3 regions of the Streptomyces sp. NPDC059371 genome follow, and region 1 is predicted to be linked to each of the others. Evidence: riboswitches for the same ligand, from Rfam matches in the RefSeq annotation. Region 1 holds a riboswitch; each other region holds the start of a gene.
What was found. Region 1 has a riboswitch for cyclic di-AMP ahead of ACFXGX_RS40450 (NlpC/P60 family protein). Riboswitches for the same ligand answer to the same signal wherever they lie in the genome.

Region 1 (4,205 bases):
CGGGTCCGGACGCTCCCCACACGCACGGGCTGCCGATCTGAGCGCGGGCGAAGGCGACCGCCTCGGCGGCTCTGCTGTCGTGTCCGACGACCGGCGGGACGGCGGCGACGGCTACCGCACCGGTGACGAGGCTGTCGATGTCGAACCCCGGGTTCGTGCCGGCGGCCCCGGGGGCGGCGGGCCACGCCTGCTGGTTGCCGGTCGGCCGCAACGACTGCCGCCAGGCGTCGTCGGCCGACGGAGGCGTCGGCTGGTTCGCGGGGGGCATCGGAGCCGACTGATAGGCGGCCGGACGCGGCGCGGCCTCGTACGCGGGCGGCTGGGGCGCCGGCTCGCTCACCGGAGGCATCGGGGCCGGCTGATAGGCGGCCGGACGCGGCGCGGCCTCGTACGCCGGAGGCTGGGGCGCCGGCTCGCTCACCGGAGGCATCGGGGCCGGCTGATAGGCGGCGGGGCGCGGCGCGGCCTCGTACGCCGGAGGCTGGGGCGCCGGCTGGCTCATCGGGGGCACCGGGGCCGGCTGGTACCCGCTGGGACGCGTCGGCTTCTCGTACGAGAGGGGCAGGAGCACCGACGTGTACTCGGGGGCCGGGGCGGGCGCTTCGTACCCGCGGGGCAGGATGACCGCCTTGGGCTGGGCGGCCGGGGGCGCCGGCTCGTACGCCCGGGGCATGGAACCCGTGTCGAAGACCCCGGGCGCGGGCGCGGCCTGGGGCACCGCCTCGTACGGGGTCGGCTGGGGCGCCGCCTGGAACGCGGGCGCCTGAGCGACCGACGGGAACGTACCGGTCTGCGCGGCGGACGGGAAGGTGCCCGTCTGCGCGGCGGACGGGAACGCGGCGGTCTGCGGAGCCGCCGGGAACGCGGTGGGCTGAGCGACCGACGGGAACGAACCCGTCTGGCCGACCGACGGGAAGGTACCGGTCTGTCCGACCGACGGGAAGGTGCCCGTCTGCGCGGCGGACGGGAACGCGGCGGTCTGCGGAGCCGCGGGAAACGCGGTGGGCTGAGCGACCGACGGGAAGGTACCGGTCTGGGCGACCGAGGGGAACGAGCCGGTCTGATCGACCGCCGGGAACGAACCCGTCTGACCGACCGCCGGGAACGAACCGGTCTGCGGGGCCGTCGGGAACGAACCGGTCTGCGGGGCCGCCGGCCGGTACTCGATGGCCGGCATCTGCGCCACGGGCATGCCCTGCCGTGCCATGTGCCGCGCCATCAGCTCCCGCGCGACGGCGAGCTTGCGCCGGGCGCTCTGCTTCTTGACGTGCGGCGAGGACTGCTGCGGCGCGGCGGCCGGAACGGCCCCCGCGCGGAGCCCCGCACGGACCGCCACCTCGGATCCCGGTGCCGCCGGGGCGCCGCCGGCCGGGAGCGCGGCGGGCGGACCGGCGGTCAGCTCCAGTGCGGGGCGCGCACCCGGCTCCGAAGCCGGACCGGCGGTCAGCTCCAGCACCGGGGCGGCCGTCAACTCGGCAACGGGCCGTACGAGTTGTTCCAGCTCGTAGATCGTCGGAAGGTCCGACGAGGACCCACGGGACCCCTTCGCGGCCTCCTTCGGACGAGCACCTCCGCCGCCACGCTCCGGCTGTCTGTCGGCCGGTAGCGCGGCCGGGGCCGAGGGTCCGAACCGGGAACGCGCCCCGTCGAACCACTGGCGCATCAGGTCGTCCTGGGCGGCGTCGGAGACTCCGCTCCCCTGACCGGCGTTCCGTCGGCCCGGCCTGCGGTTGGAGTTCGCCAGGGCGCGGGTCCCGTTGAAGTTACCGGTGGCGAGCTCCGCCTGGTCGTAGAGGGACGAGAGTCGTCGGGCGACTTCTTCGCCGCTGGGCGGGGTGCGTTCCGGCGCCATGGAGTGGTGCTCCTTCCGTCGTCCGCCTACCGGGTTAGCTGTCGGGTTCGGGCGGACGATTCCGGAAGGTATGCCCTACGGCCCCTGCCCCGAAAGGCAGTTGGCCGATTCACCCCAGGTTCGGTGGGTCCCCGGCTCCCGCTGCCACGAGGACAGGCAGGACTCGGCGGAGGCCGCACCGCCCGGCGAGCTTCGCCGGAGGGAGTCGGGCGGCCTGGTCGCCAACTTAGCGATGGTGTGCACCCGATGTGAAGATCCACGTCCCAGATGTCCGATACATTTTCGTGACCTTCATCGCACCGTCCCGCAGCGCGACCGTGAGGACACGGGCCGTACTCGAAAAGGCGGCTGAGCACGGCCGTTGGGACGAGCGAGGCCGGCGCCCGGTCCGGAGCCGCGGGTCACACGTCCGGCCAACTCGGATGTGTCGAAAGTGTGCACAGAACTGGCGTTCCCTGGCATGTCGTTCGACATCGACGGCGCCCTTTGGTCACACCTTGACCGGTTCTGGCCGAGCTGGCCGGATCACCGCTGCGACCACCTGCCGGCCGTACCGTCGAAGCACGTCAGACCACGAGAGCGAGTCGAGGATCCCCACGTGCACGATGCCCCGATCTATGCCCAACTGATCTCCGAACGCGGTGACATACCGACGCTCGTGCGAAGCGAAGCACGTCGGCTGCAACGCGACTTCGAGTGGATCCTGAGCTGGGATCCGTCGACGGGCGCCCCGCTTCCCTCGTCCGCCGCACGACCGGCGTCGGGTACGCGCCGCGCCTTCTCCCCCACCCCCGATCCCGACGACCGGCTCGACACACCGGGCTCCTGACGCCCGGGACGCCCTACAGAACGCCAGGCTCTGCGCCCGGCCGTTCGGCGGGGAGCGGGTCGAGGCCGGCGCCGATCAGGGTCACCAGCTCGGCGACCGTAGCGCCCGTGGCCCGATGCCAGGTCCGCGCGCGGCGGAGCATCGCGTGGTCCCCGCCCTCGACCCGCACGGCGCTCGCGGAGCAACCAGCCTCCGCGGCCCGGCGGACGAGGGCGAACGACTCCACGGGGTCGGTGACCCGGTCCCGGTCCCCGTGCAGCACGATCACGCGTTTGTCCCGGAGGTGGGTCACCGGCTCACCCTCCGGGCACCAGGGTGCCAGCGCCACCACGGCCCGGACCTGGGGTGCGGCCGCGGCCCGCAGAGCGGCGCGCCCGCCCATCGAGTGACCCACGAGCACGACCGGCACCTCCCCCACCAGAGCGGCGAGTTCGTCCAGTGCCAGCAGAACGTCGGCGACGGGGTCGGCGTCCGCGCCGTTCCATCCCCGGTGGCGGTAGCGCACCTGCCCGACGAACGTGTCCTCGTCCGCCAGGGCCCGTGTCACGGAGCGCACGAACGGCCGCATCCGGGCGCGTGCCAGGTTCCACGGCCGCAACGGGGCCTTGCTGTCGGCGGTGCCGCCGTGAAGGATCAGTACGGCCGCGCGCGCCGGTTCCCCGTCCGGACGAGGGACGCGGCAGGGCCGCAGCGCCACGGAGGCGCCGGTCTCCCCGGACCGGGACACATCGTCGGCGGACATCCGCACAGAACCTCGCATGACACCTCTCCACCTACCGGCGCTTCGTCCACGCCTCGCACTGAACCGTGAGGAGGAATCGTCTCACCGACCGCGGACCCGCCCCAAGCTCACTCCGCGGCTCACTCCGCGGGCTCGGGCCGCGCGCGGTAACCATTGCGCCATTCCTGGTAGAAACGCCAGAGGCGGGCCGCCTGCGGGCAGCGCCCCGACTCCCGTTGGCACGTGCGGCAGTTGCCGACGTGACTGACGTAGGCGGACTCGGGGGCGTCCCCCGGTTGCGGATTCGGCATGGCCCTCGGCACCCGTCGGCGCGACGCGCACCGGCGCAGCGTCGCTTCTGATGCCGTACTTCCGCGCCGAGGGCCCCGGCGGATGCACCTGCCCGGCTGCATCTGCCGAGGCCCCGCTCCGGCGTCAGTCGAGGACGTCGGCCTCGTACTCCTCCGTCGCGGGGAAAGGTCTGCCGGCCGGGGGCCTGCGGACCGCCAGCCGGGCCACCTCGAAGTCCATCTCGGAGGCCTCGGGAGGCGGCGGCGGGTGGTATCGCCCCGCGCAGACGGAGAGGTTGACGATGAGATAGGCGTGCCAGGATCTGCCCACTCCGCGCCGGTCGTCGAAAGCCCGGATTCCGTTGACCCACCACACGACCCGGAGGGCGCCGAGCTCGACCACGAGGTCGACCCAGGCACCCGGCTGGATCGCGGGGTTCCGGTAGTAGCGGTGGGTGTTGCGTACGTGGTTGGACAGTTCCAGCAGGTCGGGGTTGTCGGGGTGGTACTCGA
Region 2 (4,205 bases), on a different contig from region 1:
CGGGACCTCGAGGCCGAGTACCTGTCCGGCACGGAGCGCCACCCGGGTGTGCCCCTCGGGCGAGAGGTGCAGCCGGTCGCCGTCCCAGGCCCGGCGGTCCTGGACCGTCTTCAGGGACCAGAGGTCGAGGACGGGACAGCCGTAGCGGTCCGCGATGGCCCGCACATGTCCGTTGTAGGTGGCGATCTTGCCGCGCAGATGCTTGAGCACGGGAACGTCACGGGTGTCGAAGCCGGTCGTCACCATGACGGTGCCGACGGCGGAGGTGAGGTCGGCGATCGCGCGCTCGAAGCGCTCCGCGACCTCGTCGGGGTCGGTGCCGGGGCGGATGATGTCGTTGCCGCCGGCGCAGAACGAGACCAGGTCCGGGCCGAGTTCCTTCGCCCTCTGGAGCTGGGACTCGACGATCTGGTCGAGCAGTTTGCCGCGCACGGCGAGATTGGTGTAGTCGAAATCGCCCTCGGGCCTGCGGTCCGCGAGAAGTACCGCGAACCGGTCGGCCCAGCCGACGAAAGCTCCGTCGGGCCCGGGGTCGCCGACGCCCTCGGTGAAGCTGTCCCCCACCGCCACGTACGACCCGATCACTGATCTCTTGTCACTCTTCGAATCGTCTGCCACATCAAGCATGATTCACCTATTGATGTGAGCTACGCGACCGTAGGGAAGGGTTGACGGACGGTGAGATAAGCCACTCGCCAAGCATTGGTCAACTCTGGAATAAGGCCCGCGTCAAGGATGTTGAGGCAGCGATCGACTCGGGGCCGCGCCACGGGAACACCGAAGGCCGGACCCAGGGGATCATGGGGTCCGGCCTTCGGAGATCTTCCTGCCGTCAGGAGCAGGAGGAAAAGGGGCGTCAGCCCACGGCGACACCGTGCGAGCGCAGGTACGCGACCGGGTCGATGTCGGAGCCGTAGTCCGGCGTGGTGCGGATCTCGAAGTGCAGGTGCGGTCCGGTCACGTTGCCGGTCGCGCCGGAGAGGCCGATCTGCTGCCCCTCGGTCACGGTCTGCCCCGCCGAGACGGACAGCGACGACATGTGGGCGTACTGGGAGTACTTGCCGTCGGCGTGCTGGATGACGACCTGGTTGCCGTAGGCGCCGCCCCAGCCCGCGGAGACGACGGTGCCCGCCGCGATGGACTTGAGCGTGGTGCCGGTCGGGACCACGAAGTCCACGCCCGTGTGGTAGCCGCTGGACCACATGCTGCCCGCCACCTTGTAACCGGTGCCGACGCTGCTGCTGTCGACCGGCAGGGTGTAGCCGGAGGAGCTGTTGGTGGAGGCCGTGTCGGACGCGGTCGTGTCGTCGGCCGGGGTCGCCTGGGCGGGCTTCGCCGAGGTGGTCGTCCGAGTGGCCGACTGCGTCGCCGAGTGGGCGGCGGAGGCGGCCTTCTTGCCGAGCGACAGCTTCAGACCGGGGTGGATCAGCGACGGGTCGCTGCCGATCGCGGAGCGGTTGTCCGCGTAGATCTTCTTCCAGCCGCCGCCGACGTTCTGCTCGTCGGCGATCTTCGAGAGGTAGTCACCGCGCTTCACCGCGTACGTCTTGACCGCGGCGGTCTTGGCGGACTTCTCGGCGGGGGCGGCGGTCGCGGCCTTCTCGACATGGTGCGCGACGGCGGTGGCGGGGGTCGCGGCCTGGGCGCCCGACGCTCCCATCAGGGGCAGCGCGAGTGCGGCGCCACCGGTTCCGGCCACGGCTATCGAGCGGGTGAAACGCAGGGACTTGGGACGGCGGTGCTTACCCTTCGCGGGCATGACGAATTCCTCTCCGGCGCCTGCGGGGTGAGCTGTCGGGTGCGGGCTGGAGATGCCCGGCCGCTGCTGCGCGGCTGTACCCCTAGCCTGTTCCGGAGACCGGACCAGGCACGGAACCTGTGGGTCCCCCGCTCCTGCCGTGTACGGGTGAGTGTGCGGATTCCGGGCGGCGGCAGGATTGGGCGTCCGTCCGGATTGAGGCAGAACGTAAGCGAGATGAGAGCGCGTCGACAACTATGGGCGGTTTCTGTGCGCTCGCCTTTCTTGATCCATGCGGAAATCGTCGTCACCCTCCGTGGAGTGACGATCTTCCGGACCTCTCAACCCGCCCGTGAATCCTGGCGGGTTGAGAAATGAGGACGGCAACGCATCGTCACGAATATGACGCTCCTCACGCGACTCGCCCCAGGGTGCCCTATTCCAGGGCCAGTTGTAACGAAGGTGCCTATTCGGACAGAAAGGTCAGATGCGACGCAGGCGGATATCCGGCACATCCGGATCTCTGTATGAGGCGGCACGCAAAACGGCACACTCGCAATGCCGCATTTCATAGCAATTGCCCTGCAGGCCTCACGCGACGAGAAGGGTGCGACCAGCCCGACGGTCGGCCTCGCACATTTATCGAACGGGCATTCGATCCAGTGAGCTGTGGAGCACCGCTTCCAGGGCTTTCCGTACGCGAGAAGGCCGCCTGTGGACAACTCATTGCCCGAGGAACCTATGTCGTATCGTCGACAGCGCAAGCCGGTACAACTGCCGACGAGCGGCGCCGAGTCCAGCCCGGCGACGCCGACGGCCGAATGGGAGGAGCCCCCGTGACGCAGCAGGTCCCGTCGACCGAGCCCGAGCTCGGCGGAGTGCGGAACTTCCGCGACGTGGGCGGACTGCCCACCGCGGACGGCCGGCGAGTGCGCTACGGGCATCTGTTCCGCAGCGGCCACCTCGCGCACGCCACGGAGGAGGACGCCGCGTTCCTCGCCTCCCTGGGTCTCCACACGATCTTCGACTTCCGCAACGCCGCGGACCAGAAGCTGGAGGGCCCGGACGTCGAACTGCCGGGCGTGCGGAACGTGAACCTCCCGCTGAGCGACCCGGCGGACGGCAGCGAGTTCTGGAAGATGGTCCGCGACGGCGACATCGACCAGCTTCGCGGGCTCCTCGGCGACGGCAAGGGCGCCAACCGGATGATCAACTCCTACCGCACGATCATCAGGGAACGCACGGCCGAGCACGCGCAGGTGCTGCACGCCCTGGCCGACGACAGCGTGCCCGCGCTGATGCACTGCGCGGCGGGCAAGGACCGCGCCGGGCTGTCCATCGCGGTCACCCTGCTCGCCCTCGGCGTCGAGCGCGAGGCGATCGTGACCGACTACCTGGAGTCGAACGCCGCCCACCGCCGCTACAAGGTCCACCGCAGCGGCTCCTCGGCCGGCACCTACTCCCCCGAGGTCATGGAACTGCTCAGCCCGCTGTTCGACGCGCGCGCCGAGTACCTGACAGCCGCCTTCGAGACGATCGAGGAGAACTGGGGCAGCGTCGAGGCCTACCTGGAACAGGGGCTGGGGCTCACGCCGGAGCTCCGGGAGCGCCTTCGCGCGCGGCTCCTGGACTGAGCCGAAGCCACGCTCCCCGACCCGGGCGCTACTGGTTCTGCGCGCCCAGCGTGAAGAGCAGGTAGATGAAGGCCGCGAACAGGTGGCCGACGGCGACGTAGATGATCAGCCGCACCCACAGGGCGCGAGGGAACTTGTCCTCCATGGACCGGCGGCGTTCCGTGGGTTCGGTCATGACGTCTCTCCCGGGGTGGGGTGGCCCGTCGCCGGGCCGAGGCACAGCGCGGCGACGGGGCTCTGCAGCAGGGTGTGTACGAAGAGGAGATCGGCTCCGTCGCGCTCGGCGGCGGCGATGCGGTGCGGGGTCAGCGAGTCGAAGTGGGCGCTGTCTCCCGGCGCGAGGATGTGCGCGGTGTCCCCGAGGCGCAGACTGAGCCGCCCCTTGAGGACGTACAGCCACTCCTCGCCCGGGTGGACGCGCACGATGTCGCCCTGGGAACCGTAGGGGACGTGCACACGCAGGGCCTGCATGCCGCGGCCCGCGGAGCCCGCCTGCCAGTAGGTCCAGCCGCCCGCCGGGGCCGGCTCCATTTCGGCGGCCCGTACGACCGCGTCACGGTCGGGGACCGTCTCGCCGAGCAGTTCGGAAACCGTCGTACTGTAGACACGGGCCAGCGTGAGCAGCATCGGCAGCGAGGGCTGGCGCTGCCCGGTCTCCAGCCGGGACAGATGGGCGGGCGAGAGTCCGGCGGCGCGGGCGGCGGCCTCCAGCGTGAGAGACGCGCCGCGGCGCAGGGCGCGGAGCCGGGGCGCCACGGCGTGCAGCTCGGCGGACGGCTCTTCGGCCGTCCCTGGATCGGCAGTGCTCATGGAACCATTGAGCCAAACAATTG
Region 3 (4,205 bases), on a different contig from region 1:
GCGAGCTGCGGACCGTCCGCGCCGAACTGCCCGTGTACACCGCCGCGGGCTGGCTGGGCGCGGCCGAGCCGTGGGCGCTCGGCTCGATGCGGGCGCGGCAGCTCGCGCGCGAGTACGCCGGGCACCACTTCGGGAAGGGCGCGGCCCGCTCGGTGGCGGAGTACGAGGCGTACGCGACCTCGCTGGCGTTCCTGCGCCACCGGGGGCGCCGGGGCCGTGCGGGCGCCGACTTCGTCGTACGGGAGCGTGAGTTGCTGGAGGAGCTGTGGCGCCGCCGGGAGATCGCCCGTCCGGCTCTCGCCTACGCGGCCCGCGCCACGGCCCCGCTGCCCGTGCCGTCGCCCTGGCCGCCCCAGGGGTACGGGTACGTGACCCCGCCCGCGCGGCCGTACGGGTGGCCGGTCCAGGCGTCCGCGCCGGCCCCGTATCCCGCGTACAACCCGTACAGCTCGTAGCGCGGGACGGTCACGGCGCGGTGCGCCGGCGGGCATCACCGTGCACCGCGCCGACGGTCCGGCTGTTACGCCGACGCCTGCGAAAGGCGCGTCAGTTCGTCGTCCGTCAGCACCAGGTCCGCGACGCCGAGCAGGGCCGGGAGCTGCTCCACCGTGCGGGCGGAGGCGATCGGCGCGGCGACCGTCGGCTGTGCGGCCAGCCAGGCGAGGGCGACCGTCGGGACGGCGACGTCGTGGGCTGCCGCGATCTCGTCGAGGGCGGCGAGGACCCGTGGCCCGCGTTCCGTGGTGAGGTGCTTGGCCGCGCCGGCCGCCCTCGGAGAGTCGACCGTGGCGCCGGGGCGGTACTTGCCGGTGAGGAATCCGGCGGCGAGCGCGAAGTACGGGACGGCCGCCAGACCGGCCCGGGACGCGACCTCCAGCAGGGCGCCCTCGTAGGTGTCGCGCGAGACGAGGTTGTAGTGGGGCTGGAGCGCGACGTACCGGGCGAGGCCCTCGCGGTCGGAGAACTCCAGGGACTCCCGCAGCCGCTCCGGGGAGATGTTGGAGGCGGCGATGTGCCGCACCTTGCCGGCCCGCACCAGCTCGTCGAGGGCGCCGATGATCTCCTCGACCGGCACCTCCGGCTTGTCGAAGTGCGTGTAGTAGAGGTCGATGTGGTCGGTGCCCAGGCGGCGCAGTGACGCGTCGGCCGCGGCCTTGATGTTGGCACCGGACAGGCCGGGGTACGCGGGGTGCTGGCTGACCTTGGTGGCGACCACGATGTCCGCGCGGTTGCCGCGGCTCTTCAGCCACTTGCCGATGACGGTCTCGGACTCGCCGCCCTCGTTGCCCTCGACCCAGGCCGAGTAGGAGTCGGCCGTGTCGAGGAAGTTGCCGCCGGCGGCGGCGTAGGCGTCGAGCACGGCGAAGGACCGGGTCTCGTCGGCCGTCCAGCCGAAGACGTTGCCCCCGAGGGAGAGCGGGAAGACCTCGAGGTCGGACGAACCGAGTTTGCGAAGAGAAGTCATGTACGGCCTCAACGCCCCTACCGGATGGATGTATTCCACAATCATCGGGCGCGGTGGGCGCGGTGCGCGCCGCCGTCCGCGCCCGGACGACCGACAGCCCTGACGTCGGGGGGGTTGACGTCAGGGCTGCCGGAGATCGGAGATCAGGGGTTGATGCCCTTGCTCTGGAGCCATGCCATCGGGTCGATGCCGGTGGCGGCGCCGCCGGGGTGCACTTCGAGGTGCAGGTGCGGCCCGGTGACGTTGCCCGTGGCGCCCACGCGTCCGATGACATCGCCCGTGGCGACCTTCTGGCCGACGGTGACGCTGATCGACGACTGGTGGCAGAACCAGAGCTCCGTACCGTCGTCGAGGGTGAGGATCGTGCGGTAGCCGTACGCGCCGGCCCAGCCGGCCTCGGTGATGGTGCCGCTGTGGATCGCCTTGATCAGCGTGCCGGTGGGCGCCGCGAAGTCGAGTCCGGTGTGGTAGCCGGAGGACCACATGGAGCCGGCCTCACCGAAGCGCGAGGTCAGCGTGTACGACGAGGTCGGCAGCGAGTAGCTCTTGGCGAGCTCGGCGAGACGCTCGGCCTCGGCCTTCTGCTTGGCCGCCTCCTCCGCCTTCTTCTTCGCGGCGGTTTCCTTGGCCTGGGCCTCGTCCTGCTGCTTGGCGGCGGCCTGGACGGCCTTCTGCGCGGCGGCGGTCTGGACGGCCTTCTGCGTGGCGGTGTCGGCCTGGTTCTGCTGCGACTGGGCCTGCGCCATGATGCGGTCGCGCAGCGCCTCACCGGCGTCGCTGCTGCCCTGGGCCGTGTCGGCGCTGGTCAGACCGGCGGTGGTGAGCGGGGTCGTGGAGCCCTTGGGGGTGCTGGATCCGCCGTCCGATATCAGGGCCTTGGCCGACTCGGTGACCGACGACAGGTCGGGCAGTGAGATCGAGACGGGCGCCTTGCCCGGAGCGGCGCTGGCGATGCCACCACCACCGACGGCGGCTATGACACCGACGCCGAGAACCGTGGAGCTGCGGGCGAGTCCTCCGCCGCGCTGCTTGCCCGTGCGGTGCCGGCCGCGGACGGGAGCGAGGGAATCCGCGGTGGGGTTCCACTCCTCCCAGGGGCCCTCGTCCTTGCCATAGCCGAAGGTGTGGGCTTCGTTCGGCGTGAACGAGGTTGGCTGAGCGGGCCGGTTGGACGCCACCTGGGCGCACTCCTTTCCTTCCTTGCCGCCTACCGGGTTAGCTGACGGGTTCGGAGCAGGAAGGTCTCCTACGCGCGTACGGCCACCGTGCTTCCACGGCGGAATACGCTCGATTCACCCCACGAGTTGGTTCCCCGGTTCCCTTACGGGATTCGGCGCGTGCGCACGGAGCCGTCTCTTGTGACGGTTGTGACGACCGCGCTGCGTTATCGAACGTTAATAGACCCAGGCACCGAATTCCAAGCTGTTCTGACTGATCATTAACGCCTCTTGGCCAGGACTTTGGGGTCACGGACGATGAAAAACGGGCGAGTTGACCACGTGGCGCTTGCACGGATTTCCCTGACGGTAAGTCAGTCGTTATGCGGAGGGGCACGGTCCGATCACTGCTCGTGACGCCGGACGGCGAGCAGCGCCATGTCGTCCGTCAGCGGGCCGCCCGTGTGCTCGCGGACCGCCTCGAAGAGAGCGGTCAGCAACGCCTCGGGGCCGGGAAAGACCCGCCCGGCCAGCCAGGCGGCCGGATCGAAGAACTCCCCCCGCGCGTCGCGGGCCTCGGACAGTCCGTCGGTGTGCAGGAGCAGCGTCGCCCCGCGCGGAAATCCCTCCCGCAGCGTCGGGGCGGGCAGGCTTCCCAGTTCACTCATCCCGAGCGGCAGCGCGAATGACTCGGCGGTGAGGGTGACGAGCGTGCCGTCGGGATGCAGCAGCAGGGGCGGCGGATGGCCGCGGTTGACGACGCGTACGACCTCCTCGCCCCGCGGGACCTCGGCGAGGACGGCGGTCGTGAACCCCTCGACCGCGTCGATGCTGTCGCGCCGGGTGCCGGCGCGCGTCAGCGCCCGGTCCAGGCGCTCCGCGACACCCCCCAGGGTCGCCTCCCGCTCTGCCGCCTCCCCGAACGCCCCGACCACCGTCGCGACGGCGGCCACCGCGGTCATCCCCTTCCCCCGTACGTCCCCGACGACCAGCCGCACGCCGTACGGGGAGTCCTGCACCGCGTACAGGTCCCCGCCGATGAACGCGTCCTCCTGGGCCGCCTCGTACCGGGCCGCGACCTCGAGCCCGGCGATCCGCGCCTCGGGCTCGGGCAGCACGGCGCGCTGCGCGAACTCGGCGATCTCCCGGACGGAGGCGAGCCGTTCGTCGCCGCGCCGGACCACGGTGTTGATGAGGACGGCGAGGACGGCGGCCGTCGCCACGGTGACCACCTCGGTGACCGCGTCGACCTGAAGGACGATGTCGAGCACACAGTGCGTCACGAGGACCGCGCCCACGGCGAGGACACCGGCGAGAACGGTTCCGCGCAGCGAGTAGAGGGGCGCGGCGACCAGGGGCGCGGCCGCGAACAGGGGGGCCGCGGTGAATTCCGACGGGGTGAGGTAGTCGTAGACGATCCCGGCGGCGACGAGCAGCACGGGCAGGGCCCGGACGAAGGCGCGTGCCCTCACGATCCGGCGCGGGTCCGCTGCCGCCGGACCGGGCGACGGGACACTCCCGGACCCTCGGACACCGCGGGACGGCCGGCCGGCCCGGTCGTGAAACTGTCCGGTCCGCCGCTC

Region 2: another riboswitch for cyclic di-AMP. It lies ahead of ACFXGX_RS20620 (peptidoglycan DD-metalloendopeptidase family protein); the one in region 1 lies ahead of ACFXGX_RS40450 (NlpC/P60 family protein).
Region 3: another riboswitch for cyclic di-AMP. It lies ahead of ACFXGX_RS04600 (M23 family metallopeptidase); the one in region 1 lies ahead of ACFXGX_RS40450 (NlpC/P60 family protein).

The regions. Positions count from the first base shown of each region.
Region 1 covers NZ_JBHYXD010000141.1:8,776-12,980, reverse strand. The annotation lists gene ACFXGX_RS40450 (NlpC/P60 family protein) at 1-1,852, opposite strand, end outside; cyclic di-AMP (ydaO/yuaA leader) riboswitch at 1,860-2,031, opposite strand; gene ACFXGX_RS40445 (hypothetical protein) at 2,451-2,681, shown strand; gene ACFXGX_RS40440 (alpha/beta fold hydrolase) at 2,695-3,441, opposite strand; gene ACFXGX_RS40435 (beta-glucanase) at 3,838-4,205, opposite strand, start outside.
Region 2 covers NZ_JBHYXD010000034.1:36,640-40,844, forward strand. The annotation lists gene ACFXGX_RS20615 (SGNH/GDSL hydrolase family protein) at 1-585, opposite strand, end outside; gene ACFXGX_RS20620 (peptidoglycan DD-metalloendopeptidase family protein) at 857-1,759, opposite strand; cyclic di-AMP (ydaO/yuaA leader) riboswitch at 1,764-1,919, opposite strand; gene ACFXGX_RS20625 (tyrosine-protein phosphatase) at 2,575-3,372, shown strand; gene ACFXGX_RS20630 (DUF6126 family protein) at 3,401-3,517, opposite strand; gene ACFXGX_RS20635 (helix-turn-helix domain-containing protein) at 3,544-4,182, opposite strand.
Region 3 covers NZ_JBHYXD010000005.1:19,864-24,068, forward strand. The annotation lists gene ACFXGX_RS04590 (PrsW family intramembrane metalloprotease) at 1-455, shown strand, start outside; gene ACFXGX_RS04595 (aldo/keto reductase) at 521-1,465, opposite strand; gene ACFXGX_RS04600 (M23 family metallopeptidase) at 1,609-2,643, opposite strand; cyclic di-AMP (ydaO/yuaA leader) riboswitch at 2,655-2,811, opposite strand; gene ACFXGX_RS04605 (PP2C family protein-serine/threonine phosphatase) at 3,027-4,097, opposite strand.